4 regions of the Bradyrhizobium sp. B025 genome follow, and region 1 is predicted to be linked to each of the others. Evidence: riboswitches for the same ligand, from Rfam matches in the RefSeq annotation. Region 1 holds a riboswitch; each other region holds the start of a gene.
The links. Region 1 has a riboswitch for cobalamin ahead of ACE10W_RS21085 (TonB-dependent receptor). Riboswitches for the same ligand answer to the same signal wherever they lie in the genome.

Region 1 (7,276 bases):
AGGACAGACTGGTCTCCGAGCCGTAACGGCGGGTCGGATCGAGATTGGTGTTGTAGAACAGGACCGGATTGAAATGGATCTCATTGGCGAGGTCCATCAGATAGAGACTGCTCTGCAATTGCAGCCCGCCTCCCTTGATGCGCAGCCCGCCCTCGACATCCTGCGAGGTCTGGGTCTTGAGCTGGAAGGTTTGCGGGATCGGCGCGAAGGTAAAGGGATCGAAGGACGGCCCCGACGACACACGCTCATCGACATCCGGCGTGCGGAATGCGCGCGCAGCGCGGCCGAACAGCGAGACCATGTCATTGAGGCGATGCTCGGCACCGAGATGCAGAGCGTACTGGGTCTCGTCGCTCCTGAGCGGGAGCGCGCCGATGTCGGTGTTGAACGGAGCTGCGGCGTCAAAATGATCGCGCGCCGAGAGACTGACGTTCTGCACCCGCGCGCCGTAGGAGAGGTCCGTCGCCGGCGCTACACCCAATGTGTGCTGAAAATAGCCCGCAACCGTCTGCTGCCTGAGATCGTAATTGTGCCAGGGCGCGAGCCCCTGGCCGGCGCCACGGTTCTGCTGAAAGCTCGCATCGTAATAATCGAGGCCGGTCAGCAGTTGCGACGGCATCCCGAGCAGCGAGCCCTTCACGCTGAGCCGCGGCGTGATCGACCATGTCGTCAGATCGGCATCGACATAGGTGGACGTGAACAACGCGGGAATCGGCGCCGGGCCGGAGAAGAACGCGCCCTGCTGCTTCTTGTCGCGCACACCGCCGTCCACGATGAGATCGATGCCGTTGGCCAGGGTCTTCGTGAAGCCGGCCATCGCGCCAAAGCCCTGCTGGTTGGCGTAGTTGAAGGGTGTGCTGGTGCCCCGTCGGTTGGTCGCGAGCTCGTCGACGCCGATGGACGGATCGACGGTGCGGCCGCCCGGCAATCGCAGCTCCTGATTGTCGCCGGTAACGGTGACGAAAGCAGTCAGGTCTGATGTCGTGTAGTTCAGGTTGCCGACGCCATTCTCCTGGACAAGGCGATTGTTGTCGCGGTAGCCGTCTGTCTTGACGGCATTGCCGTAGAACGAGGTCGACCACGGACCGGAATTGAGCGACGTCGAGACATTGCCAAGCCTGGTGTCGAACGAGCCGAAGCCGGCCTCGATGCGCGCGGCAACGGGCGGCCCGCCGACGCCGTTCCTAGTGACGATGTTGATCACGCCGCCGACCGCATTGTCCCCATAGAGCACCGCGCCGGCATTGCCGCGCGTGATCTCGATACGCTCAATGGAATTGAGCGGGACAGTGGAGAGGTCCACCTGCGCGATGTCGATGTCGTTCAGCCGCCGCCCGTTGATCAGCACCAGCGAATTGGCAGTGGCAAACGCGCCGAAGCCGCGCAGGTCGACGCTCGTCTTCGCGCCGATCTGGCCGCCATAGAGCGTCGTGATCTGGGCACCCGGGACTTGCGTCGCGATGATCTCGGCAAGCGTCTGCGAGGGCGCATGTGCGATATCCGCGGCCGTGATGACGGTCGTGGCGGCTCCGACGATGCCTCCGTTGCTGGCGACCGCCTCGCCGCCGGAGCCGGACGAGCCGGCGCCATTGCCTGCCGGCGCGCCACTCGGGGCTCGCCGCCTCGTCGTGTCGCCGTCGCCGATCGCCCTGGCGCGTGTGCGGTTCTGATCGTCGGACCTGGTCACTTCGACCGGCGGCAGCTGCTCGGCGGCGGCCTGCTGCGCGAAAGCTGCGGGGAGATCGATCGCATGGAGGAAAACGGCAGCAACGATACCGGCGCGAAGGCGCCTGGCGGCAGAGACAATACGGGACACAGTTGTAACCTCGGCATGACGTCAGTGGCACGTCACAGCGAACGAGGCTTTACGGCGGAGCAATCGATTGCTCCGGTGAAGCTAATGCCTGTACTCCCCGACCGACATCTTCGCGTGTGACCACGGCTGACGGCAGGTCTCCTGGCTCGCGGGTCGTTACCTTACGTCGCCTTCCCAGGACCGAGATTCCCAGTGGCAAATGACGAAAGATTCACCGCTTACAGTTGCGGGGGCAGCCGTGGCGTTGGGACAATCCCGGCGTTGGGACAATCTCGCACCACGTTCCCTTTTGATCTCCGTGCGGAGAACCGTCACCGATCAATCTACGAGGCGGCCGTACGGAGAGTCAATCGACCGGTTGAACGATGGGCTGCAAACGCGAGGCAAACACAATCAGTCAGGCTTCCGCACCGCGCGCGTCGTGACCACCGCCCGCTCACCGGCATCGACAAGCTGGCCGATGCCGGTTCGGCCCGCGAGCGCGCAGCGGACGATGTTCTCGGCGACCGACCTGCGGAACCCATGATCCTCGCCCCTGGGCCGATTGCGGCAAATCCGATCCAGCGCCAGCTTCATGTTGATCCGTGTACGGGTGTCGAAATGCGCGCTGAACATTCGCCCGGCCTCGATACGTGATGTTGGGGCGGAAACGTCCGACGATCGCCCGGGTTCCGAAACGGGATCGCGCAATAGAGCGGCCGCCTACGCCCGCCCTCTCTGGCGCTGTGCCTGAGCCCAGGCCACCGTGACGTCGCGCGGCGGGATGTCGATGCGCCGGATCGGCGTCAATTCGCCCGAGGCGGAGATGATCGCGGTCTCCTCGCGGCGACAGCGCGGACACACGAAGCGGACCTCGCTCGGGGACGTGGACCAGCTCGAGCGTTTGACGTTGGCCGCCATCGGCCACGCGTCGCACTGCGAGCACGACACCAGAAACCGGCCGGGATCGAGCATACCCATTCCATCCGACTCCGCGTCCTGCCTGCTCCTACCAATGATTATGTCAGGTGAATCGTTCCGGTGCCCCGACACCGTCAATCCCTCAATGCCCAAGAGGGCCGGCGATCCCGGCCCTCAAGCTTCTGCAAACCGCTGGCCGCTCAGTGCGCGCCCTTGAGCGTGCAGGACGTGGTGCAGGTGACCGTGTTGCCATGGTCGCATGCCTTGCAGGCGGCCACACACTGGTTCATGTCGCGGGGGTTGTAGGAGCTGTAGTTCCGCACCGGGCAGGCTGCGGTCGAGCCGGTGATGTCCTGCTCCTGGTTGCAGGCCGCCGCCATGAGCGCGAGGATGAGGACCGCAAGCAGACGCATGGGATTGCCCCGAAAAAGCACCGGCAAAGCAACATCAGCGAGACACGCTGCATTGCAGCGAGTCCCGGCATTCCCACTGCGAGCCATCGCGAATCGCGACGCTCGCTCCCGTCAAAGGATGCGTGCCAAATGTTAAGAACGGATTGCAGCCGCCTTCAGGCCGCAGCGCTGGTCGCGACCGCAGCCCGCGTCTCGCGCGCAAGCTGATAATAGTGCTCGGCGAGCTTGAGATAGAATTCGCGCTTGGTGCTGTCGGTGGCGAGCTTGGCGATCAGCTCGCATTCGGCCGTGAGTGTCTCGAACCGTTCCAGCCTGTCCTCAAGTTCTGTCATCGGCGTGTCCCCATCAAACGCCTCAAGGACGATCAACCTAAGCCTGGGAAATAGGTCACGGCGAACATCGTTATCGAGTAGAAACAATTTTTCCCGCGCGGCGGCTTACTTCTGCTCCAGCCGCCAGGCACCGTCCCACCTCTCGTCCGGCGGATTGACCTCGAACTGCGCGATGCGGGCGAGCAGCGCGCGCGAGGGACCGTCGCCGGGGACGGCTTCGAGCGCCGCGTTGAAGGCGGCGCGGGCCTCGTCGAAGCGGCGGGCGCGATAGGCGGCAAGACCTTCGGCATAGTGCGTGCGCAAGCCGTCCTGCGCGGCGGTGAGCACGCCGGCCCTCGCCATCACCTCGAAGATCGCCTGCGGCGCGCTCTGGCCGGCGACCGCGAGACGATCGATCTCGCGCAATTCGAGGCGCTCACCGACCGCATCCGCCGTCGTCTGCGAGATCAGGATGCGGGTGCCGTAGACCTTGTTGACGGCCTCGAGCCGCGAAGCGAGGTTCACGGCATCGCCCATCACGGTGAAGCTCATCATCAGCTCGGAGCCGATGCTGCCGGTGAGGACCTCGCCGGTGGCGATGCCGATGCGCAGGTCGCAGGGCACGGGCATGGCGCGGATGCCGAGCAGATCGGGCAATTGCTTCTGCAGCGCGGGCACCTGGTCGGTCATGTCGATGGCGGCACAGCCGGCAAGAAGTGCCGGCTCATCCTCCTCGATGAAGGGCGGGCCCCAATAGGCCATGATGGCATCGCCGATATATTTGTCGATGACGCCGCGATTGCTCCTGATCGGGGCCGACATCACCGTAAAATAGTGGTTCATCACCTTGACGAGGCCGCGCGGGGTCATGCCCTCGCTCATCGAGGTGAAGCCGCTCATGTCGCAGAACATGATGGTCATCACCCGGCGCTGGCCGTCGATGGCGACCTCGGGCCGTTCGATCAGGCCCTGCACCACCTTGGGATCGATGTAGCGGCCAAACGTCTCGCGGATGCGCTCGTTGTGGCGCAACTGCTCGATCATGCGGTTGAAGGCGGCCGCGAGCTCGCCGATCTCGTCCTGGGTCGAGACGGCGATGGTCTTGTCGAACCGCCCCGCCTCGACCTCGCGGGTGCCGGCCAGCAACAGCCGCACCGGCCGCGTGATGCCGCCGGACACCAGCAGCGCGAAGGCAAATCCGACGATCGCGGCGAGCAGGGTCACGATGCCCGACACGATGATGGCCTGGCGCTGGTGGCTCATCACCTGCGATGTCGAAGCGAAGACCTGTGTCAGCATGTCGGCACGGATCGCATCGAACTTCCGATTGAACTGGTCGCGGATGGCGTCGATATGTTCCAGCGTGCCGCGGGCTTCTGCCATCTGCTTGGCGTCGACCTGCTTGAGCAGCTTTGCGTGGTCCTCGTTCAGGTCGCGGCGCAGCTCGGTGACGGCCGTCTCGATGCGGATCTCGATCCGCGCCAGCGCGGCATTGTCGGACGGCGTCCTCGGGTCGTCGATGATCGCGTTGATGAGCTTGCGTGCGCCCTCGGCCTCCTCCTCGATCTTGCGGTCCGCTTCCTCGAACTCGCGCAGGCGCGCCGCATAGGCCTCCTCGTCCGAGGACGCCTGCATCTTCATCATGACCATGCGCCGCAGCGCCACCGACCGCTCCAGCGAGCGGATATTGGCGCGCGCGAGATCGCCATAGGCCGGGATGTAGCGGTTGGTCAGCTCGTCCAGGAGGACGCCGACCTGGCTCGACATCACCATCGACAGGATCGAGGTGACCAGCATCAGGACGATCAATCCGAGGGCGATGCCGACGATCTTGCGTCGGATCGACTGGTTGAAAATCGGCATAGGTGCGGGGCAAAGGCTGAAAGGACGGGTCAGGGAACTCAATACACCGGATTTCAGCCCGGGAATACGCGCAATCTGGCCCTTCACGGCGCCCTGGACCGTGCGCAACCGTCGCCGGAGCCTTATTCGTTAACAAAGGTTAAGGGGCCTATTCTATTCCCCGTTGCAAGAGTTCCCGCCTTCCATCCGTATTTTGCCGCATTGTTGCGACAGCGTGACAAATGCGAAACGATGCCGTGGCATCGTTTTCGGCGTCACTTTGATTCTCGAGCCGCATGTCGTCGCGGACTTTGGTTTGTACTGGTTTCGCAGGGGGGACCACGGAATGAACCAGTGCCTACGCTCGCTCGCGTGTGTCGTTGCCGTGGCCGCCTTGGCTCTCCTTCCGACGGAGCTGGCGGCGAAAAGCAGTCACAAACCGTCCGCGTCGAAGAAGACGCATGAGGCGAAAGCCGGCAAGCAGCGCCACGCCGCGGCGAAATCGCGCCATGGCAAGCACGCCGAGGCGAAGCGCAAGCCGAAGAAGCAGGACGACGAGCCGTCAGACAAGCCGGCAGCGCCGCCGCTGACCGGCGACCTCGCCGCGCTGAAGGACGCGATCGATCTCGCGCGCAAGGGCAAGACCGATGACGCGAGCGCGGCGCGCGACCGCATCGCGGATCCCGCCGGGCAGAAGCTCGCCGACTGGTTCATGCTGCGCCATTCCGAGAGTACCGCGAATTTCAAGCGCTATGCCGCCTTCCTCGCCGCCAATCCTGACTGGCCGAGCAGCGCGCTTTTGCGCCGGCGCGCCGAGGCGCGGCTGTGGCAGGAGAAGACCGACGCGGCCACCGTGCACAAATTCACCATGGACCGCCCGAGCAGCGCCCAGGGCAAGTTCGCGCTCGCCCGCGTGCTGCTCACTGAAGGCGACAGCGACAGGGCCGCGCGGCTCGTCCGCGAGGCCTGGCGCACGGACGAATTGTCGGAGCGCAGCGAGGAAGATTCCTACGAGGCGTTCCGCGATCTCCTCACCGCGGACGACCACCGCGCCCGCATGGACAAGCGGCTCGGCGCCAAGGACTATGCCGGCGCAAGGCGCGCGGCAAAACGGCTCGGCGAGGATGCGCTCGCGATCGTCAAGGCCTGCGCCGCCGTCACCGGCAAGGCCAACAAGGCCAAGGACTATCTCGATGACGTTTCGACCGAGGCGCGCCGCGATCTCGGCTATGTGCTGTGCCGCGCGCAATGGCATCTCCAGAAGGACCGCATCGACGATGCGGCCGAGGTGATTTTGGCCGCCGCACCCGACGCCATGGCGGCGCAGGACACCGACGCCTGGTGGCGCGAGCGCCGTTTGCTCGCGCGAAAACTGCTCGACCAGGGCAAGTTCAAGACCGCTTACGACGTGGTGCGCGCTGCGGCCGTGCCGGCGATGGAGGTCTACCGCGTCGACTACCACTTCATGTGCGGCTGGATCGCGCTGCGCTATCTCGACGATCCCAGGACGGCGATGATGCACTTCGCCGCGATCGACGAAGGCTCGGCCAATCCACTCGCGCTGTCGCGCGCCCATTACTGGCGCGGCCGTGCCGCGGAAGCGATGGGGGCGCCGGCCGATGCGCGCCAGAGCTATCAAGCGGCGGCGCGCTACCCGACCGCCTATTACGGTCAGCTCGCCCGCGCCAAGCTCGGCCTCGACCGCATCGAGCTGCGCCCGCCCTCGCCCGTGCTGGCCGCAGCCGACCCGCAAGCCCTGGACGAGCGCGTGCGCGCGGCCGACATGCTCTATGGCATCGGCGAGCGCGACACGGTGTTCTACTACGCCGAGGATCTTGCCAAGGAGAGCACCGACGTCGCCGCGCTCGAAGGCCTCGGCGAGCTGGCCGGACAGCGCAACGATGCCCGCGTGATGCTGGAGGTGGGCAAGTCGGCGCTGGCGCGCGGGCTCGCGCTCGACCACTACGCCTTCCCGACCATCGGCATCCCCGAGC
Region 2 (7,276 bases), 3.1 Mb from region 1:
AGGATGCGCGGAGCACCGCTGAGCGTCGCGGCGCAGACCGGAGATGTGACGAGAGCGAGCAATGCGAACATAATTCCGCGGTTCACCGACAATAACCTTTCGCTCCTGATCCACGTTTCACGCACGATACGGTGCCGATACATTCGACTGCTTGACAGCATTATGTGCGTTATTCCGCCGGCATTTCCGAGCGCTCTATGAGCGCTTCGCCGGAACGCGAACCTACGGCCTGACGCTGCGTAAGGATCAAGTGATTTCTTCGGGGCGGGCGGCGGTATTCTTCGAGCATCGGCTCTCTCACTAGGACCGCGCTGTACCCTCCACCTGAGGGGGAAATCCTCGCGGGCGGGCCGAACGGGCGATGCTGAACAAACCCGAACCCCGGAATGTTGTGTTTTGCAAAAAAGGAGACCGACTATGAAGCGCCGGCGCTCGCGGTGGAGTCAGGCGTTGAGGAGCAACCTTGTTCTGGTCGGCCACGGCTCCCAGCGGCAATCTTGCCGCTGCCGACGGTTCTGCGATGAAATTTCGCATTTCACACGAAAAGATGTGAAAAATCTTGTCTGGCTCGCTCTGACCGATTTAGAAGAAGACGCAATGGAGTTCAGCGTAGACGCCCGCGCATAACTTAGCTCCTTGCGCGAGCAAACCGCGCAAATCCGATGCCTTTTCCGCCCGGCAGGATGATCGTTGATGTCGACCAGGGCAGGTGGAGCACAGTTATAGAAGTGTTTTCCATGCTTCGAAATCCGGATCTATGACGTGCAGACGAATGGGTGCCAGATAAGCTAGGGCCGAGCCAGTCTGGTCCTCGACGTTCTTGCGTACGGCTCTGAGCTTCCCGGTCTGCACGCTCCGAAATGCGCAAGCGCCCAGCGGTATGCTGGGTTGCTACCGGTGAACGGTTTCCGGTAACTTCCTCGCCGGCTTCGTCTCAGCACTCATTTCCTGGTGCCTTCGACGTTGCTACGCAAACTGATGTCCTCACACCGGGTGGAGTGAAGGCGGGAAAACCACATCTCGCAAGCTCGTGCGCGCCGCTGACACTAGGCGGAACAAACGGAATCGCGCGGCCCGACCTTCTTGCGACGGGACGGACTGCTGCGAGAAAGGCACCCGGACCGTTGCGGATGCTAAAACAAAGCAAGTGTAGAGCGCGTATGTCTTGCAATAGGTTCGAGGCGCTCCGCCACTGCGGCAAGATGTTGCTCTGCGGCGGTTTACTCAGGCCTTGGCTCTCCTAAGTCTTCCTCTTCTTTTGGCTCGGTGCGTTGGAACCAGGAGCCAGGGGGAAATTTCGCGATGCGTTTGGCAAAGGAGGATTGTGGCTCCCAATCCTGTCCTTCTCTCTTCTCGAAAGTGATGACCCCGTTGTGTGTAAAATAACGTGGTCCTTGGATACTACAATTCACCAAGAGCAGAACGCGCCACACGCCACCCTTCTCGGCCGGTTTATCATTCCGCTTCGGTAAGTAGTCCACTCCAACTGGTTCAATGATAGTGCAGCGGCCCTGCCGCAGAAGATCGCCGAGCCGGCCTTGCGGGGTAGTCACAAAGTTGAAGTTGGCCGGATCATGCAGAAAGCGAAGATTTGCGTCCCTTTCGCCATCTGCGACTTCACTGGCGATTAGGGAGAGCGCCAGGGCGCGCCAGCCCAATTCCATCGGCTTCGCATAAGTCGACGCAAGTTCAAGCGTGCCGTCGAGGGCGATCTTCCAGGCGATAACGTACTGTTCGTCCGATTTGTTGTCCCGGTGTCTGGTCCACGAAACGAAAATAAAGTCGTTTTGGCCAAGTTCAACAACGCCCCACATTTGAGGCACGAACTGTGCCACCTTCGAGACATTGGAGATAATTTGTTCTATCGTCTCACCATCTTGCGCTCGCCAAGTTGACTTCAGTCGTTCGACCAGGGGACTGTCGCTGGCCCGAATATTATTGCTCATGGCAGCCGGCCAGGCGAGGCAGATTAAAAATCCGACCACGCTAAGCCATAGCGCGGGTCTTCCAGGCATTCTCTTCATAACCCTCGGCCTATCGCGTTTCATCCAAATATCTTGTGAAGCAGGCAACCTCGAACCTGCTATGCCATCGCAAGAAGTTTACGGGGATGCACCCGCTAGCTGTCCCGCGCGAGCAGGCGCTCCCCTCTATGTCATGCGCAGCTAACTTCCCCGGCAGCGACTGCGTCAATTGGCTGAGCTGGACCTGCCCAGAGGAGGAGACTGGGCATTCCGAGGGTCTGCATTCTTCGTGCCAGGCAATAGGCGGAAAATTTCACGGAGTTTGTGTCACTCTTGTCGACTTTCCGACCTTTGCATGTTTTCGATGTTTCTGTTTGGCGTATCCGCCGCAGCTTGTGCATCCATGTCCCGCACCGGATATTTAGCAGAAGAGTTGAACGCCTCGATGCCGGATGCCTGTGGACGGAAGTGGGTTTGCCGCCATTGAGCTGTGTGGTTCGCTATCGTGCCGCCCGCGTTCGAGCTGCGTGATTGCCAAGCACCAAGCCGGCTTGATCCCAGCTCTGAAGTCTGGGTGGCACGCAAATCAACCCCTCGCCAGTTGCTAAATTTCGCCACGTGCCTTGGCCTATTCGCCGCAGATCCTTTAGTTGAGCGAAGAGCTGGCTAGCTGAGGTGCTGGGCGAACCTCTGGAAATCGCAAAGCCGCATTGAAAGCGCTCTGATATAACGTCGGTACTCCCGCCGGCAGGCTGCTTCTGTCCCTTTCATCAATTTAGCGTGCGGCTCCGCCTCAAGGCAGCTCCGATGCTTATCCGGCATCTGAGAAGGATATGTCTGATTATGGCATCTCTGATGAGAGAATGTTTCTAGATGGTGAAGTCACAGAGATGCACGGTCATTCGGCTAGCGGATGTCGCAGATTAGCTTGCACATAATCTGAGAGGTTGACGGAAGAGTTCTCCTGCCGATAATCCAAGTCGTCGAGGTTCTCCGGTTCCCATTGATCCGGAGCTAAGAGGGAAGCCGGTGCAAATGCCGGCTCTGCCCCCGCAACTGTGAGCGGCGAGCCGCTGTCCGACGATGTCGCTGAAGCCTGCACGGCTTCGGGAAGGCCGGACAGCAGCGATGACCAGCAAGCCAGGAGACCGGCCCCGACAATATATTGGTCCACGGGCGGGGTGTCTCGGTGGTGCGCCAAGCAGCCGTCGCACGCGCGACTTCTCCTGCCTGCGTCCGCCATGGCCTTTGTCCCCAACAGGGGTTAACGCTATGTCTCCTCTCTCTCTTCCAGTTGCTACGCTCGGAACGCCACGCATCGGCCCAAGGCGTGAGCTCAAGCTCGCTCTAGAAAGCTACTGGGCTGGAAAGATTAGTGAACAGCAGTTGCACGAAGACGCATTCGGCCTACGCGCAGCGAACTGGGCTCGTCAAAAATCGCTCGGCGTCACGATCATTCCGTCAAACGACTTCTCGCTGTATGATCAGGTGCTCGATACAAGCGTCATGGTTGGCGCAATCCCGGAGATCTACGCCGCGAACGGAGAATCCGTTTCGCTCCAAACGTACTTCGCCATGGCCCGCGGATCGCAATGCGGCGAGCAGGATGCGAGTTGCGCCCAGAGCCCGCGGGGATCTGGCGTGCCCGCGCAGGAAATGACCAAGTGGTTCGATACCAACTACCACTACATGGTTCCTGAGTTTTACCGGGGACAGGCGTTCAGACTGTGCTCTCGCAAACCCGTCGAAGAGTATGAGGAAGCGAGGGCTCTTGGCTTTCAGACCCGCCCTGTCCTGATCGGGCCGGTCACATTTTTAAAGCTCGGCAAGAGTACCGATAGTGCGTTCCAGCCCCTCTCTCTCCTCGATGATCTGATACCCGTCTATATCGACCTTCTGCATGAATTAGCCAAACGAGGGGCAAGTTGGGTCCAGTTTGACGAGCCCTGCCTGGTCCTTGATCTGGATGAGGCGGCGCGAAATTCGTTGCTGCACGCCTATAACCGGTTCGCAAAGGAGGGACCCGCTATCAAGATCATGCTTGCGAGCTATTTCGGCGCCCTAGGCGACAATCTGGATACTGCCTTGAGCCTGCCAATTTCCGGTCTGCACGTCGATTTGGTTCGAGCGCCAGAACTATTGGATCAGATCGTTGCTGACGGCCGAAGTGATCTCGTCATGTCGCTCGGTGTCATCGACGGCCGGAATGTGTGGCGGTCGAACTTGCCGTCGCTCCGTCAGCGGCTGAAGCCCTCGATTGCGAAGCTTGGCAGGCACCGTGTACAGCTCGCTCCATCCTGCTCGCTGCTTCACGTGCCGGTCGATGTTGAACTCGAGACCGGGCTCGCGTCCGACGTCAAGAGCTGGCTTGCTTTCTCGGTTCAGAAGATGCGTGAGCTTGCGATCCTGGCGCGGGTACTCGCAGGCGACCAGAATGTTGGGCTAGCTCTTGCCGAGTCGGAATGCGCTGCGACTGCCCGCCGGACCTCGCCGAAGATCCATAATGCCAACGTCGCTGTCCGAATGAGGGCGATCGATCAGACGATGCGCCAGCGCGCCACCCCGTTTGCCCGTCGTTCCGAGATCCAAAGGGAACGCTTTGGACTACCGGCTTTTCCCACCACGACGATAGGATCGTTTCCGCAGACCACAGCGGTGCGAAATGCTCGCGCGGCGCATGCGCGAGGTGCGATGAGCGAGGAGCAATACGACAGGTTCCTCAAAGAGGAGATAGCCCGCGCCGTACGTTGGCAGGAGGACATCGGTCTTGACGTCCTCGTTCATGGCGAATTCGAGCGTAATGACATGGTGCAGTACTTCAGCGAGCAACTCGCCGGCTTCGCATTTACAAGGAATGGATGGGTTCAGTCCTATGGTTCGCGCTGCGTTAGGCCCCCGATCCTGTTTGGCGATGTAGTGCGGCCGAAGCCGATCACCGTGGAATGGTGGCGCTACGCGCAATCACTAACTAGTAAGCCGATGAAGGCGATGTTGACCGGACCGGTGACGATCCTGAACTGGTCGTTTGTTCGCGATGATATTCCTAGAAGCGAGGTCTGCCGTCAGCTTGCGCTCGCGATGCGCGATGAAGTCCGCGATCTCGAGAATGCCGGTGCGGCGATGATACAGATCGACGAAGCTGCACTTCGCGAAGGATTGCCATTGCGCCGGTCGGACTGGAAGGCATATCTCGATTGGGCCGGAGATTGCTTCCGCATCTGCTCATCGGGCGTTACCGATCAAACGCAAATCCATACACATATGTGCTACTCAGAGTTTAACGACATCATCGGTGCGATCGCTGCAATGGATGCGGATGTCATTTCAATCGAGACGTCGCGATCGAAAATGGAGCTGCTGGATGCGTTCAGGAGGTACGAATATCCAAATCAAATCGGACCGGGCGTGTACGACATTCACTCTCCGCGCGTTCCCGAGACGGACGAAATGAAGGAGCTGATCGTGCTAGCTCGGACGCGCTTGCAGGATTCTCAGCTCTGGGTCAATCCGGACTGCGGCCTAAAAACGCGCAAATGGGAGGAGGTTCGGCCTGCGCTCGCCAACATGGTCGCTGCCGCGCGCGAACTGCGCGCTGCATCCGATCCGCAAATCCGTTGATCCCGAGCTCCGGTCTGTTCTCGACAAAGCTAATTGGGTTATGGTGATTTACGCTTTCCACATTATCGAGGCTATCCTTGCCGCTGACAAAATGCCCGGTCCACTTCGTGGACCGGGGAAGGTACGGTCTCGGAGAAAAGATGGTGACGCGTTACGCTAGTTTCGTCGGCCGCGGGAGAATTGCCGGCTGCTCGATCAAGGCGACGACATTCGCCGAAAATCTGCGACCCATTCAAGCAGAAGTGCCGCAGCTCAATCATGCCATGGTACGCGGCCGTCTAGGCTGTGATTTGTCGCTCATGGGCACGTTGGCAACGGCCGCGACAGCAATGAGAAAACTAATGCTTGACGGACACCGCAAGGCACCGGCGCGGATTCGGTCCGCTCGGAGATGCCGTCAGGCTCCCTCAATCAATCCACGCTAGATAGTTTCCGAAGAGAGGACGTCAAAGGCACTCCGTACCCCAACTCACGCCAATCCATTTGGAATAACGGCTATCCGGGCCAGATACGCCAATGCGTCGGCCGCACAGCGATTTGCTCTCCGGTATTCGCGTTGATCCATCCGCCGAAGATCCGGCGGCAAGGAAAGACCACCCGGTGAATTGAATTACCCTCGATCACGGCAATCTCCAGATCCTGATCGAAGGGCGGCGCCTTTCCAAGCTGCTCCCATGTCAGATCATTAGATGCTGGGCGGTGTTCATAGCTGCGGGGTGACAAATTCAGATAACCTTGTTAACACCGCGCACATCGCTTGGGTTCTGCGCGGACGGGCCCAAGCCGATAACGTTCGGATGGCCCGCGTTCTCGATCGCGTCAGCCGCGGCGGAGGGCTATCGGCCATGCGCTGTTGTGACGAAACATGATCCGCTCGCGAACTGAAATATTTAGATCTGCGCCACGAAACGACATCTGAGCTTTGGTCGAATTGATTTGGATCAGCTCAAGGCCTCGGCCGTTGATATTTGTAGCTGTGCTGCACAAGTTAGACTGGACTCCAGCTCCAGTAATCCGGCCCGGAGCAGGGTAAATGGTCCGGCCGTCTGTCATATCACGTCCCTTGTTGGTGAGACACATCTCCTTATCCTCCGGCGTCATCGTGTTGGTTGTGTGTGGGGGGCCTCCCTCACGCGCGCATTTTCTTAACACCGTTAGATGGGCGGCATCGCTCTGAGCCCATAGCAGGGCCGTCCCGCAGGCCGATAAAGTAGATGCCGTCGCAAGTCGGCGCAATTTATCATGTGGCCGGTCATTGGCCGCCGCGCGGCTGCGGCTGCGTCTGGTAGCAGTCCTAGGAACGGCAGCGGGTACCCGGGCAAGAAAGCATCATGGGCGTCAAGCATTTCGGTCCGCCGTGCGTCTGACCTTACTAGAAGACCACTTCTATCAGAGGCAGCCGCTGCAGCATTGATGCTTGTCAAAAAGTTGTGCGCGTCCGGGATCGGAGGCTCGTGACCGCTACCAGCCGCAGACGCTCGTCGACATGTTCCGAACTCGCGCTTCAGCCAGCGCCTCGCGTTCTCTGCAACAGACCAACGCGTTGAATTGAGGTGCAACCCACGCCCATGGCTAGGACAACTTTTCGCCATTGCTCCGTGCACGCCGACGGTCAATTGATGCTTCGCCTTTCACTCGGTGGCCTTGCCGGGCGCTGATAGACCTTAAGCTCCGGCGCTGAAGTCCTGGACCGG
Region 3 (7,276 bases), 1.7 Mb from region 1:
ATCGGTATCGGCGAAGATGGCCTTGCCGGGCTGTCGGACGCAAGCCGAAAGGCGCTGCGTGAGGCCGAAACCATCTTCGGTGGTGAGCGTCATCTCGCGCTTGCCGGTGTGACCGGGCGCGGCCATCCGTGGCCGGTGCCGTTCGATGCGGAGGCCGTGCTCAGCCGCCGCGGCCGGCCGACCGCGGTGCTGGCCTCCGGCGATCCGTTCTGGCACGGCGCCGGCGCAAGCCTTGCCGAGAAGCTTGAGGCGGGTGAGTGGGTCGCACATTCTGCGCCGTCGACATTCTCGCTCGCCGCTGCGCGGCTCGGCTGGCGTCTTGAATCCGTCGTCTGCCTCGGTCTCCACGCCGCGCCCTTCGAGCGCCTCGTGCCACACCTTGCGCCTGGCGCGCGCATCATTTGCCTCGTGCGTGACGGCAAGGCCGCAGGCGACCTTGCAAAGTGGCTGAGCGAGCGCGGATGGGGCGCCTCGGCATTCTGGACTCTCGCCGCGCTCGGCGGGCCACGCGAAAGCATTGCGGAACATCGTGCCGATGGTTTTACTGGCGATCTCGCCGGAAACCTGGTCGCGGTGGCCGTGGAGGCGAAGGGAGCTCAGGGCATTCCTCGCAGCTCGGGACTTCCCGACGATCTCTTCGCTCATGACGGCCAGATCACCAAGCGGCCGGTGCGTGCGCTTGCGATTTCTGCGCTGGCACCACGCCCGGGCGAACGGTTGTGGGATATCGGCGCCGGATCGGGTTCGATCTCGGTCGAGTGGGCGCTTTGCGGCGGGACGGCGACGGCAATCGAGATGCGCGAGGCTCGCGCCGCGAATATCCGCAGCAATGCGGCGGCGTTCGGATTGGCGCATCGGATCGCTGTTGTCACGGGCCGTGCGCCCGAAGCTCTCGCCGGGCTGGACGCGCCGGATGCGGTCTTCTTCGGCGGCGGTCTCGATAGCGCGATGTTCGATGCCATCTGGTCGCGCATCGGGGCAGGCACATGGCTCGTTGCGCATGCGGTGACGCTGGAGACGGAAGCGCTGCTTGGCGAACTGCACCAGCGCCACGGCGGCGAGTTGATGCGGGTCGAGATCGCCCATGCCGGCCCGCTCGGCCGCTACCGATCCTGGGAAGCGGCGCGTCCCGTGGTGCAGTGGAGTGCGGTCCGATGAAGGTCGCCGGGCTCGGATTCAGGCAGGATGTCACGCTGGCCTCGTTGCGTGAGGCGCTGCTGGCGGCGGGCGGCGCTGAAGACCTTGCGGCGGTGGCGACCGTCAGCGACAAGGCCGATGCAGAAGCGCTGCAGCAGCTCGCGCGCGAATGCGGTGTGCCGATCAGGGCGGTGTCGCCCGAGGTGCTGGCCGGCATCGACACGCCGACGCAGTCCAGGCTCATCGCGGAAAAGTTCGGGACCGGATCGGTCGCCGAAGCCGCGGCGCTCGCCGCGGCCGGCCCTCGCGCGCGATTGATTGCGACGCGGGTGGTCTCGCAGGACCGTACCGCGACGGCCGCGATCGCGGAAGGAGACTGTGCATGACGGTGCATTTCATCGGCGCCGGGCCGGGTGCTCCCGATCTGCTGACGTTGCGCGGACGCGACCTGATCGCCGCCTGTCCGGTCTGCCTCTATGCCGGCTCGCTGGTGCCTGAGGGCGTGCTGGCGCATTGCCCGCCGGATGCGCGGATCGTCAACACCGCGCCGTTGTCGCTTGACGAGATCATCGCCGAGATCGCCGCCGCGCATGCGGACGGCAAGGACGTCGCGCGCCTGCATTCCGGAGATCTCTCGATCTGGTCGGCGATGGGCGAGCAGCTCCGCCGTCTCCGTGCGCTCGACATTCCCTTCACCGTGACGCCCGGCGTTCCGTCTTTCTCGGCCGCCGCCGCGGCACTCGAGGTGGAGCTGACTTTGCCGGGGCTCGCTCAGACCGTGGTGCTGACGCGCACGCCGGGCCGCGCCAGTGCGATGCCCGAAGGGGAGAAGCTCGCCGCCTTCGCTGCGACCGGTGCGACACTCGCCATCCATCTGTCGATCCATCTGCTCGACCAGGTGATTGCGGAGCTGCTGCCTCACTACGGCGCGGATTGCCCGGTCGCCATCGTCTGGCGCGCGAGCTGGCCGGACCAGTGCATCGTCCGCGCCACGCTTGCGACGCTCGATGCCGCCGTCGGCACCGAGATGGAACGCACCGCGCTCATTCTGGTCGGCAAGACGCTTGGCGCCGCGGATTTCGACGAGAGCCGCCTCTATGCCGCCGACTACGACCGCCGCTATCGGCCGGTCGGCGCCGAGCCGCGCTTTCCGGAGGCCTCCTGATGCCGGCGGGGCTCGTCATCTCCGCGCCCGCCTCCGGTGTCGGCAAGACGACGCTGACGCTGGCGCTCGCGCGCGCCTGGCGCAATCGCGGACTGAACGTGCAGTGCTTCAAGAGCGGGCCCGACTATATTGATCCCGCCTTCCATGCCGCTGCGACGGGCCGCGCTTCCGTCAACGTCGATAGCTGGGCGATGGATCGCGGGGGAATCGCGCATCTCGTCGGCCGCGGCGCCGACGCCGATGTCGTGCTTGCCGAGGGCTCGATGGGTCTGTTCGACGGCGTCGCCGCGCGTGGCGTCTCCGGCACAGGCGCCACCGCCGACATTGCGGAGATGCTGGGTTGGCCGGTGCTGCTGGTGATAGATCCCTCGGGACAGGCGCAGACGGCGGCGGCGATCGCTGCGGGCCTTCGCGACTACCGCCCGGGCGTGCGCCTTGCCGGCGTCGTGCTCAATCGCGTCGCCAGCCCGCGCCATGAAGACCTCGTACGGCGCGCGCTTGACGACGCCGGTATCGCCGTGTTCGGCGCGCTGCCGCGCCATGCCGAGATCAGCCTGCCGAAGCGGCATCTCGGCCTGGTGCAGGCCGAGGAGCAGGCGGAGATCGGAAAGCTGATCGACGAGGCCGCGCGTTTCGTCGCCGAGCATGTCGATCTCGATGCGGTGCTGCAATCGGCGGCCGCCTGGGCGCCGCAACCGGCTGCGAATGGGTTGAACGTGACGCCGCCCGGGCAGCGCATTGCGCTTGCCCGCGATGCGGCATTCTCCTTCGTCTATCCGCATATGCTGGAAGCCTGGCGCGCGGCGGGTGCCGACATCTCGAACTTCTCGCCGCTTGCCGATGAGGCGCCCGACGCAAGCGCCGATGTCTGCTGGCTGCCCGGCGGCTATCCCGAGCTTCATGCCGGGAAGATCGCGGCCAACGCGCGCTTTCGCAGCGGCTTGCGCGCCTTCGCCGAGACACGACCGGTGCATGGTGAATGCGGAGGCTATATGGTGCTCGGAACCGCTTTGACCGACGCCGACGGTGTCCGCCATGAGATGGCGGGCCTGCTCGGCCTGGAGACGAGCTTTGCCAAACGCCGCATGCATCTGGGCTATCGTCTCGCCGAACTCGCCGCACCGATGCCGGGACATAGCCCCGGCGCGCGCCTGCGCGGCCACGAATTCCACTATTCGACGATTGCCGCCCAGCCCGACATGCCGCTCGCGGTGGTGCACGACGCGACCGGTGCGGTCATCGCCGAGACCGGTTCGCGCCGAGGCAATGCCACCGGCACGTTCTTCCATCTGATCGCGGAGGACCGGTGAGCGGTTTTGTCTCCTTCATCTCCGCCGGTCCCGGCGACCCCGAGCTTCTCACGCTCAAGGGTGCCGCGCGGCTGCGCGAGGCCGATGTCGTGCTTTATGACGACCTCGCGTCCGGCGCGATTCTCGATCTCGCCCGTCCCGGCGCCAATCTCGTTGCGGTCGGGAAGCGCGCCGGGCGGCCCTCGACCAAGCAGCATCACGTCAACCGCCTGCTGGTCGACTATGCCGCGACCGGCGCGCGCGTGGTGCGATTGAAGTCCGGTGATGCCGGCATCTTCGGCCGGCTCGAGGAGGAGCTCGAAACGCTGCGCGAGGCCGGCATCGGCTACGAGATCGTTCCCGGCGTCACTTCGGCCTGCGTGGCCGCTGCGCAAGCCGGCATCCCCCTGACGCGGCGCCACACCTCGCGCCGGGTGCAGTTCGTGACCGGAGCCGACGTCACCGGCGAGCTGCCGCAGAACCTGAACTGGGCGGCACTGGCCGATCCGGAGGCGACTACCGTAGTCTATATGGGCCGCCGCACCTTTCCGGCGCTGGCCGCAAAATTGATCGCGCACGGCCTCGCGCCGACCACCCCGGCGCTGTTCGCCGAATCCCTCGGCCGCCCCGACGAGCGGCTGGTCCGCACCACGATTGCCGAGCTTGCCGAGCAGCTTGCGCGGGGCGGGGCTGCCTCGACGGCCGCCGTGATCCTGTTCGGCGCACTGGCGGGAGAATACCCGTCATGACGGCGACCGCCGCCGTTCGGCCCTTGACGCAGGCTGCGCGAAAGGGGCACACAGGACAAGCATGGTGCTCGAGGTGGCGCAAAGCGCCGGAGCATAATCGGGAATGGGGATGGGCGGACCCAGTTGCGGCGCCCAAAACCCCAGCCGCCCCCGCGACTGTAAGCGGTGAGGGGCTCCGAACCGCCACTGGATCGCAAGGTCCGGGAAGGCCGGAGATCCCCAGTGAACCGCGAGCCAGGAGACCGGCCGTGCATGTTTTGAGGCCAAGGCCGTCGGGTGTGACGGCAGGAAAGGACTGAGCCATGCATATCGAACCCGGGATCGTGACGGGCGCCAAGCTCGTGTTGAGTTACGCAACCGGCATCGCCGCAGGCGGCGTTGCGCTGAAGCTCGCGGTCGAGACCGTGCGCGAACAGGGCATCACGTCGTTCGCGGCGCGGACCCTCGCCACCACCGGCCTCGTCTTCACCTTCTTCGAGATCCTGCCGCACTTCCCGGTCGGCGTGTCCGAGGTGCACTTCATCCTCGGCTCGACCTTGTTCCTGCTGTTCGGTGCTGCGCCCGCGGCCTTCGGCCTCGCGCTCGGCCTGCTGTTCCAGGGCGTCTTCTTCGAGCCGGCCGACCTGCCGCAATACGGCATGAACGTCACCACGCTGCTGGTGCCGCTGTTCGCGATCCAGGCGATCGCCACGCGGATCATTGCCCGCAACACCGCCTATGTCGATCTCAGGTATCGCCAGGCGCTGGCGCTTTCGACGACCTATCAGGCCGGCGTCATCGGCTGGGTGGCGTTCTGGGCGCTCTATGGCTCCGGTTTTGCTATGACCAACCTCGTCAACATCGCGACCTTCGCGGCCTCCTATGCGCTCGTCATCGTGATCGAGCCGCTGGCCGATCTCGCCGTGCTGGCGCTGGCGAAGTCGCTGCGCGGCGTCACCGCGCCCGGCCTCGTCACCCCGCGCCTGCACAACGCGGCCTGAGAGACAAGCGAAAGGGCGGCCGTGATGGCCGCCCTTCGCGAACGCGATGCTCACGCTCTCCCTGATAGGCATCGGTTGCGGCGATCCCGAGCAGCTCACGCACGCCGCGACCCGCGCCATCAACGCGGCCGATCTCGTCCTGATCCCGCGCAAGGGGAGCGCAAAGTCCGATCTCGCCGATCTCAGGCGGACGATCTGCGCGGATGTGCTGACCAGCGACAAGACGCGCATCGCCGAGTTCGATCTTCCCGTGCGCGACGCAGGCGAGGCGGACTACCGCAAGGGCGTCGACGATTGGCACGATGCGGTCGCCGCGAAATGGTCGCAGACCATCACGAGCCATCTCGAAGGGGATGGCAGGGTCGCGCTGCTAATCTGGGGCGATCCGTCGCTCTACGATTCCTCGCTGCGCATTGCGGGCCGGCTCGATCCCTTGCCGGAGATCGAGGTCATCCCCGGCATCACTTCGATCCAGGCGTTGTGCGCGGCGCATGCGCTGCCGCTGAACGACATCGGCGAGCCCTTTCTGGTCACGACAGGCCGCCGCTTGCGTGAAGGCGGCTGGCCGGTAAACGTCGACACCGTGGTCGTGATGCTCGATGGCGGCACGGCGTTTCAGTCGCTCGATCCGGTCGGGCTCCAGATCTGGTGGGGCGCCTATCTCGGCATGCCCGATCAGATCATCATGTCCGGCGCGCTGGCCGAGGTGGGCCCGCGCATCGCCGCGCTGCGGCAGGAGGCGCGCGAGCGGCACGGCTGGATCATGGACTGCTACATTCTCAAGCGCAGGCCGTAAGCGAGGCAGCATGCTCCCCGAATGGGTCTACCATAAGTGCCCCGAAATCTCCGCGGTCCATCGCGAGGCGGCGATCGTGCGGCAGGCGCAACTGACGAAGCCGACCGGCGCGCTCGGCCGGCTCGAGCAGCTCGCGATCGAGCTCGCGGGCCTGCAAGCGACCGAGCAGCCACGCGCGGCACGCGTGCCGATCATCATCTTCGCGGGCGACCACGGCATCGTTGCGCAAGGCGTGTCGGCCTATCCGCAAGCCGTGACCATCGCGATGATGGCGAACTTCGCCTCGGGCGGCGCCGCGATCTCGGTGCTGGCGCGTGAGTTGGGTTCGCACCTGGAAGTCGTTGACGCCGGCACGCTGGCGCAAGACGAGATGATAGGCATCGTCACCGACAAGCCGCGCAGCGGCACGCGCGATTTCAGCGTCGAGGCTGCGCTCACGCTCGCAGAGCTGGCCTTCGCCTTCGAGGCCGGCGAGCGTGCGGTTGCGCGCGCGGCAGCCAGCCAGCCCGATCTTCTGATCTTCGGCGAGATGGGCATCGGCAACACCACGACCTCGGCGGCGATCGCGGCGAGTCTGCTCGGCGTGAGCGCCGAGGAAATCGCGGGCAGCGGCACCGGCGTCGATGCCGCCGGCCGTGCGCACAAGGCGCGCGTGATCGATGCCGCGGTTGCGCGCCATGGCGTTGCGGCTGCGTCGCCCGAAAAAATCCTGTGCGCCGTCGGCGGCCTCGAGATCTCGGCCATTTGCGGTGCGATCATCGCGGCCGCGCAACGCCGCATTCCCGTATTGATCGACGGCTTCATCGTGTCGGTCGCGGCGCTGGCGGCCGTGCGCCTCAATCCGTCGTGCCAGCCGTTCCTCTTGCCGTCGCACCAGTCGGCGGAGCAGGGGCATCGTCTGGTGCTGCGCGCCCTGAACGTGCAGCCGCTGATCAGCCTCGATCTCAGGCTCGGCGAGGGATCGGGCGCCGCCATCGCGCTGCCGCTGGTGCGATCGGCCTGTGCGCTTCACAACGGCATGGCGACCTTCGCGCAGGCCAATGTGCCGGATCGCCCGGCCTGATCCGGCTCACACCACGCGCTGATTGACCGACACGACGCGCCAGCCGGTCGCGAGCCGGTCGATCCTGGTGAGCGACAGCGGATCGATCACGAAGCGC
Region 4 (7,276 bases), 1.7 Mb from region 1:
ATGCGCAGGGCATGTCCGCAGCCGGCGAACTGGCTGAGCGTCGCATGCGGCATTTGCCCGAAGGCGACGCCGACCATCGCGCCCTGCGGATAAAGGCCGGGGCGCGCCGCAGCCATGATCGGCGCCGGCTCGGCCTCGCCGCGCAACGCGCCAGGCAGGGCTGCGCCAGCGGCAAGATGCGCCGCCATCCGCCCTCGCCCGTCCCGGGCACCGCCTGATGTCACGAACCAGGTTGCGAGCGCTAGGGCGGCGGTCACAGCCTCGCCGCGTCCGACGGAACGGCCGAGGCTGGCGCCATTGGCCCTCACCAGCAGTCCGCCAGCGCCATCACGCTCGATCCGCACATCCGCGGAATCGCCGGCGAGCACGCGCGAAGTGCCGTCATCGATGGCAAAGCCGAATTTCGTCGGAAGCGCGAGCACGCTATTCTCGAGCGCCTCCTCGAGCTCGGCGGCAAGCGCCTCGGTCTCGTCGCCCGCGCGCCAGAACGGCGTCACCAGGATGTTGCGCCGGGACTCGGTGTCGGCGTCGGGATCGAGCAGCGCCAGTTGCGAAAGACCGTCGAGCAGCAGCCGGTGGCTGCCTTCGCTGACGCCTCTGATCTGGAGATTGGCGCGGCTGGTGACATCGATCAGGCCGTTGCCATGGCGTTCGGCCAGATGCGCCAGTCCGGAGATCTGCGCCGCATCGAGCCGGCCGCCGAACGGGCGCACGCGAACCACGAGCCCGTCGCCCGATTGCATCGGCCGCAGCGCGCCGGGGCACCAGCCCTTGACCATGGCCGCGCTCATGACGCCTCCCGCAACGCTGCCGCGATCGAATTGCGACGCGTTCGCCAGAGTGAGGCCTCATGCAGACGGGTGAAGCACGTCTCCATCGCGGCGAGCGCCGCGGGATTCTCGCGGGCCATGAAGGCGCGGACGTCGTCGTTGCCGAGCGTCGCATCGTAGTAGAGATCGAACAGATGCGGCGGCACGGCGCCGGCCAGATGGGCGAAGGCGGCCATGTGCTCGAGTGTCGCGGTGATCTCGGCGGCGCCGCGAAAACCATGGCGCATCATGCCGGCGATCCAGGCCGGATTGGCCGCGCGCGCGCGGACAACGCGTGAGATTTCCTCCGTCAGCGTGCGCGCATGCGGCTGGTCGGGACGCGTCGCGTCGAGATGATAGAGCGATGGTCCCGCCGCGCCGAGATGTGCTGCGGCCGCGGCAACGCCGGCCTCATGCGCGGCATAGTCGGCGGCGAGCAGAAGATCGGTTTCCGGCAAGTCCTGGACGTGGACGAAAGCATCGGCCGACGCGAGCCGCTTTTCGATGCCGGCGCGATCGGGCTTGATCTCGCCGTCGGCGGAGAACGCCCAGGACGACGCCGACAGCCAGGCTTCGCCGGCCGCATCGCGCGTCTCCGCCGTGAAGGCATCAGGGATCGCCGAGAGGCCGACGCCGTATTGCCCGGGACGCGGCGCGAACACGCGGGACGCACGGTGTCGGTACGGATTCTCGTCGCCCTCCTCCTCGCGCGCGGCGAGCGCCTCGGCCGCCGCCTCGAACAACTGGGCGAGGCCGGAGAAGACATCGCGGAACAGGCCCGACAGCCGCAGCGTGACGTCGATGCGGGGACGGCCGAGCTCGGCCGGCGCGATGATGTCATAGCCGGTGACGCGGCCGGAGGCGCGATCCCAGCGCGGCGCAAGTCCCGCCAGATGCAGCGCCATCGCGAATTCCTCGCCGGCGGTGCGCATCGTCGCCGAGCCCCAGAGATCAACCACGAGGCCTTTCGGCCAGTCGCCGTGATCCTGCAAATGGCGGCGAAGCAGCTCTTCCGCGAGCTTGATGCCTTGCGCATGCGCCGACGGCGTCGGCACGGCGCGCGGATCGACGGCAAAGAGATTGCGTCCCGTCGGCAGAACGTCCTGGCGCCCGCGATAGGGCGAGCCCGACGGCCCCGGCGCAATGCGCCGGCCCGCAAGTGCGGCACGCAGCGCGTCCCGCTCCGCTTCGCCGCAGGCGCCGCGGCCGAACACGTGCAGGCCGTCGCCGAACTGGCTTTCCTTGAGATCGCAGACGAAGCGGTCGATCCGCGGGATCGCTTCGGCTGGCGCTGCCGATGCATCGAGGCCGAGATCGTCCTCCAGTCCGGCCACGCGGGCTTCGTCCCGGATCGCGGCGATCAGCCGCTGGCGGCGGGCGGGATCGAGACCATCGGCCGTCGAATATTCGTCGAGGAGCTGTTCGAGCCTGCGCAGGCCATCCGGCACGGCGGACTTTTCGAGCGGCGGCGGCAGGTGGCCGATGGTGACGGCACCGATGCGCCGCTTGGCCTGCGCGGCCTCGCCGGGATCGTTGACGATGAAGGGATAGATGACAGGCAGATCACCGATCAGGGCTTCCGGCCAGCAGCTCGATGACAGCGCCACGGATTTTCCCGGCAGCCATTCCAGCGTGCCATGCGCGCCCATGTGCACGACAGCATCGCAGCCCTGCTCGCGGAGCCAGAGATAGAACGCGACATAGGCATGCCGCGGCGTGCGGGCGAGATCGTGATAGTCGGCGTCGCGCGTGGTTGCATCGCCGCGTTCCGGCTGAACCGCGATGATCGACTTGCCGCATTGGATCGCGGCGAAGTGGAACGCGCCGTCGCGGCAGCTCGGGTCGCTCTCCGGCGCGCCCCAGGCTTGCGCGAGATCATCCTGCAAGGATTGCGGAAGACGCGAGAGCGCCGCGCTGTATTCGGTGACGCTCCAGGTGAGTTGCCGCCTCAGCAGCGTCTCACCGAGAGCCTGGACCGGCACGGCATCGAGGCCGGTCCCCGCAAGATCGGACATCAAGGCTTCGACCGAGGCCAACGCGTCAAGACCCACTGCGTGCGCGATCTGGTGCGGGCGGCCCGGATAGTTGGACAGCACGATCGCCAGCCGCTTCTCGCCGGCCGGCTTCACCACGAGCTTCTGCCAGGCCGCGACGCGCGCGGCGATAGCCTTCACGCGCCCTGGATCCGGGCGATGGGCCAGATGCGCGAATTGCAGGTCGGGATCACGTTCCGCAGCCGACTTGAAACTCACCACCCCCGCAAACAGGCGGCCGTCGACTTCGGGCAGCACCACATGCATCGCGAGGTCGCCGGGCGACAGGCCGCGCAGCGATTCCGCCCAGTCCTCGCGCCGCGCGGTGGAGAGCGCGACCTGGAACACGGGACACGATGCCGCATCGAACGGTGTCGTGCCGTCGTCGCCGATCGCGGAGAACGCGGTCGCATTGACGATCGCGGCCGGAGGATTTTCCATGAGCTGGAGCCGCAGCCAGTCCGCGACGCCCGCGGCCTTCAGCGAGGTGACGAACACGCCATAGGCGTCAAATCCCTTCTCGCGCAGCGTGGCAATCAGCGCATCGACCGGGCCGGTGTCCGCGGCGGTCAGGTACGACCGATAAAACGTCACCAGCGCGCGAGGCTTGCCCTCGCCGGCGGTCGGCACGGCGATGACACCGCGCGCGGGCTCGTAAAAGCCCATCTCGGGCACGGTCGTCTCGCCGACGACCGGACCGGCATAGAGTCCCGAGGCCAGCGCAAGTTGCGCAATCGCGGCCTGCGCTGCGACCGGACCGCCGGTGTCGCAGAGCACCTTGAGCCGGCGCAGCGTCGAGACAGGCAGCGTTGAGTATGCATCGAGCCGCGTGTCGTCGCGGCCGTCGGCCGGCAGCACGGCGAGCACGATACCGCGCGCCTGCGCGAGTTGCTGGAGAGCCGCGAGACCGTAGGGCCAATAGGACTCGCCGCCGATCAGGCGGACCAGAATGCCGCGTGCCTGGGCCAGCGTGCGCTCGATGTAGGTGTCGATCGAAAGCGGATGACGCAGTTCGGCGAGATTGGCGAGCCGCAGCGACGGCAGGCTGTCGCGGCCACGCCGCCAGCCGGCCGCGAACGCGGCAAGATCGGAATCCGAATACGAGAGCACCACGAGATCGGCCGGGTCCTGGCCGATGTCCCTTGGCGTCGCGGTCTCCTCGAGACCGCGGCTCTCGCGGAAGACGACGTGCATCAGATGCCAGATCCTGAAAGACCAAGTCCCGCTCTTATCGCGGCCTCGTCGATATCGCCGTGCTCGCCGATCACGACGAGCTTTGACTGCCGCGCGAGCGCGCCCCAGGGCTTGTCGAACTGGTGACGCACGCGCTCGCCGACGGCCTGGAGCAGCAGGCGCATCGGCTTGCCCGCGACCGCGATGTAACCCTTGGCACGCAGCACGTTCTGCTCGCGCGCCAGGCGCTGAACCGAGGCGACCAGCGCATCGACGTCGCCGACTTCCGGAAGATCGATCACGACGGACGCAAAATCGTCGTGCTCATGCTCCTCCTCGCCGTCGTGATGCGACGGGCGCGCGGCAAGATCATTCTCGGCGGCGGCACCGAGACCGAGGATGACGCGCGCATCGATCGCGCCGTCGGTAACGGCAAGCATCGGCACGCGGCGCGGCATCTCGGCGGTGATGGCAGCCTTGGCCGCTTCGAGTCCCGCCGGGCCGGCAAGATCGGCCTTGGTCAGCAGCACGATGTCGGCGCAGGCGATCTGGTCCTCGAACACTTCCGACAGCGGCGTCTCGTGATCGAGATTTTCGTCCGCCGCCCGCTGCGCTTCCACTGCGGCCGGGTCCGGCGCGAAACGGCCGGCGGCGACGGCCTCGGCATCGGCCAGCGCGATCACACCGTCAACGGTGATGCGCGAACGGATCTCCGGCCAGTCGAACGCCCTAAGCAAGGGCTTGGGCAGCGCCAGGCCCGAGGTCTCGATCAGGATGTGATCGGGCCTCACCGGCCGCGCCAGCAACAGCTCCATGGTCGGGATGAAATCGTCGGCAACGGTGCAGCAGATGCAGCCATTGGCGAGCTCGACGATGTTTTCCTCCGGGCAATTGGCATCGGCGCAGGACTTCAGAATCTGGCCGTCGACGCCCTCGCTGCCGAACTCGTTGACGAGCACCGCGAGCTTCTTGCCGTTGGGGTTGGCGAGCAAATGCTGGATCAGCGTCGTCTTGCCGGAGCCGAGAAAGCCGGTGACCACCGTGACCGGGACTTTTGCGAGCGAGTTCATTCGGCGGCCTCCGGCACGACGGCAATGGGGGGAATGCGCGCAAGTGACTGCTTGCGGAAGATCTCGGGACGGCTGCGCCAGGGCACGAGGCCGTCGGGCGCGGCCGCATAGGCGGCGGCGCCTGCGATCACGTCGCGCGCGTTGGCATCCGACAGGCGGCCATAGACATAGGACCAGCGGCCGGGCGCACTGAGCGCGACCGAGCAGCCCTGGCTGCATGCGGACAGGCATTCAACGGGAACCACATTGACGCCATCGGGCACGCCGGCGTCGACGATCGCACCGTGAAGGCGCTTGCCCGGCGTGACTTCGCCCTCGCCAAGCGTCTCGCCGGCACGGCAGGTAATGCAGACGTGAAGTGTGACGGTCATCGCCTCTTCCAGAATAAACAGCGGGAGGCGAAGAGGCCCACGAACCGGTCTTGCGAGGGTCCGTTTCCCCGTCGCGGAACACCCCGTCCGCCGGTCCAAAAATCGTCCGCGCTGGCAGGTCTCCCGGCTTGCGGAGCAGGGTTTTGCCCTTCGATCCCCGCCTTCCCGATCCCGTCAGGGATCAGTGGCCTCGGGCATCTCTCCGGTCACGGTCGCGGGGGCGGCTGCATTTTGGACCCAAATCTTGCCGATTCGGACCCTATCGCATTCCCTCTTCGCCTGTCATAGGACAGGAACCAACGCCGGGCCACCATTTGCCCCTGGCCGCCTCTTGTCAAGCCGAAGGACCCCGTCCGATGACGCCTGAACCGGATACCCAAACGGCCGAGGAAACCGACGCCCGCCACGCCGCGAAAATGGCGAAGAAGAAGGCCGCCCGCGACAAGATCATGGCGACCAAGAGCGGCGAGAAGGGCCTCATCATCGTCCATACCGGCGCCGGCAAGGGCAAGTCCTCCTCCGCCTTCGGCATGATCGTGCGCTGCGTCGCCCATGGCTTCCCCTGCGCGGTCGTGCAGTTCATCAAGGGCGCCTGGGATACAGGCGAGCGGCGCCTCCTCACCGGCCATTTCGGCGATCTCTGCCAGTTCCACGCGATGGGCGAAGGTTTCACCTGGGAGACGCAGGACCGCGCCCGCGACATCGCCGCTGCGCGCGCCGGCTGGGAGAAGGCCAAGGAGCTGATTCTCGATCCCAGCTTGCGCATGGTCGTGCTCGACGAGATCAACATCGCGCTGCGCTACGACTACCTCGATATCGCTGAGGTCGTCGAGTTCCTGACGACGCAAAAGCCTGCGATGACACATGTCGTGCTCACCGGGCGCAATGCCAAGGACGAGCTGATCGAGATCGCCGACCTCGTCACCGAGATGACGCTGGTGAAACATCCGTTCCGCTCCGGCATCAAGGCGCAAGCCGGCGTCGAGTTCTGAAGACACACGCGATGGCGCGCGCATTGATGATCCAGGGGGCCGGCTCGGACGTGGGCAAGTCGCTCATCGTCGCCGGCCTTGCGCGCGCCTTCACGCGGCGTGGGCTGCGCGTGCTTCCCTTCAAGCCGCAGAACATGTCGAACAATGCCGCCGTGACCGTCGACGGCGGCGAGATCGGCCGCGCCCAAGCACTGCAAGCCCTCGCCGCCGGCGTCGAGCCGCACACCGACATGAACCCGGTGCTCCTGAAGCCCGAGACCGATGTCGGCGCGCAGGTCGTTGTCCACGGCAAACGCATCGCGACCGCGCGGGCGCGCGAATACGCGGCGATGAAACCGTCATTGATGGGCGCGGTGCTGGAGAGCTTTGAGCGGCTGAAGGCGCGCGCCGATCTCGTGCTGGTCGAAGGCGCCGGCAGCCCCGCCGAGGTCAATTTGCGCAAGGCCGACATCGCCAACATGGGTTTTGCGCGCAAGGCCGACGTGCCCGTGGTACTGATCGGCGATATCGACCGCGGCGGCGTCATCGCCCAGCTCGTCGGCATCAAGACGGTGATCGACCCCGACGATGCCGCGATGATCCAGGGTTTTGTCATCAACAAATTTCGCGGCGATCCCACGCTGTTCGATGACGGCTACAAGCTGATCGAAGCAAAGACCGCCTGGCGCGGTTTTGGCGTGCTGCCCTGGTTTGCGCGCGCCGGCGAGCTGCCCGCCGAGGACGCGCTGGGCCTGAGTGATGCGCGAAAGCCGGGCCAATGCAAGATCGCTTGCCTTGCGCTGTCGCGGATCGCCAATTTCGACGATCTCGATCCGCTCAAGCTCGAGG

Region 2: linked by a shared signal. The riboswitch ahead of metE (5-methyltetrahydropteroyltriglutamate--homocysteine S-methyltransferase) and the one ahead of ACE10W_RS21085 (TonB-dependent receptor) in region 1 are both predicted to bind cobalamin.
Region 3: linked by a shared signal. The riboswitch ahead of ACE10W_RS13260 (energy-coupling factor ABC transporter permease) and the one ahead of ACE10W_RS21085 (TonB-dependent receptor) in region 1 are both predicted to bind cobalamin.
Region 4: linked by a shared signal. The riboswitch ahead of ACE10W_RS13195 (DUF1636 domain-containing protein) and the one ahead of ACE10W_RS21085 (TonB-dependent receptor) in region 1 are both predicted to bind cobalamin.

Annotation. Positions count from the first base shown of each region.
Region 1 is NZ_CP170150.1:4,558,248-4,565,523, forward strand. It holds gene ACE10W_RS21085 (TonB-dependent receptor) at 1-1,816, opposite strand, end outside; cobalamin riboswitch at 1,930-2,144, opposite strand; gene ACE10W_RS21090 (hypothetical protein) at 2,210-2,431, opposite strand; gene ACE10W_RS21095 (hypothetical protein) at 2,519-2,776, opposite strand; gene ACE10W_RS21100 (hypothetical protein) at 2,917-3,129, opposite strand; gene ACE10W_RS21105 (hypothetical protein) at 3,285-3,461, opposite strand; gene ACE10W_RS21110 (adenylate/guanylate cyclase domain-containing protein) at 3,567-5,303, opposite strand; gene ACE10W_RS21115 (transglycosylase SLT domain-containing protein) at 5,629-7,276, shown strand, end outside.
Region 2 is NZ_CP170150.1:1,501,338-1,508,613, forward strand. It holds gene ACE10W_RS06935 (thermonuclease family protein) at 1-86, opposite strand, end outside; gene ACE10W_RS06940 (hypothetical protein) at 1,221-1,946, opposite strand; gene ACE10W_RS06945 (hypothetical protein) at 2,292-2,582, opposite strand; cobalamin riboswitch at 2,934-3,136, shown strand; gene metE (5-methyltetrahydropteroyltriglutamate--homocysteine S-methyltransferase) at 3,237-5,582, shown strand.
Region 3 is NZ_CP170150.1:2,892,084-2,899,359, forward strand. It holds gene cbiE (precorrin-6y C5,15-methyltransferase (decarboxylating) subunit CbiE) at 1-1,158, shown strand, start outside; gene ACE10W_RS13240 (cobalamin biosynthesis protein) at 1,155-1,523, shown strand; gene cobM (precorrin-4 C(11)-methyltransferase) at 1,520-2,302, shown strand; gene ACE10W_RS13250 (cobyrinate a,c-diamide synthase) at 2,302-3,612, shown strand; gene cobA (uroporphyrinogen-III C-methyltransferase) at 3,609-4,340, shown strand; cobalamin riboswitch at 4,395-4,606, shown strand; gene ACE10W_RS13260 (energy-coupling factor ABC transporter permease) at 4,643-5,320, shown strand; gene cobF (precorrin-6A synthase (deacetylating)) at 5,367-6,116, shown strand; gene cobT (nicotinate-nucleotide--dimethylbenzimidazole phosphoribosyltransferase) at 6,127-7,179, shown strand; gene ACE10W_RS13275 (histidine phosphatase family protein) at 7,186-7,276, opposite strand, start outside.
Region 4 is NZ_CP170150.1:2,881,597-2,888,872, reverse strand. It holds gene cobG (precorrin-3B synthase) at 1-791, opposite strand, end outside; gene cobN (cobaltochelatase subunit CobN) at 788-4,036, opposite strand; gene cobW (cobalamin biosynthesis protein CobW) at 4,036-5,085, opposite strand; gene ACE10W_RS13195 (DUF1636 domain-containing protein) at 5,082-5,456, opposite strand; cobalamin riboswitch at 5,552-5,772, opposite strand; gene cobO (cob(I)yrinic acid a,c-diamide adenosyltransferase) at 5,813-6,448, shown strand; gene ACE10W_RS13185 (cobyric acid synthase) at 6,460-7,276, shown strand, end outside.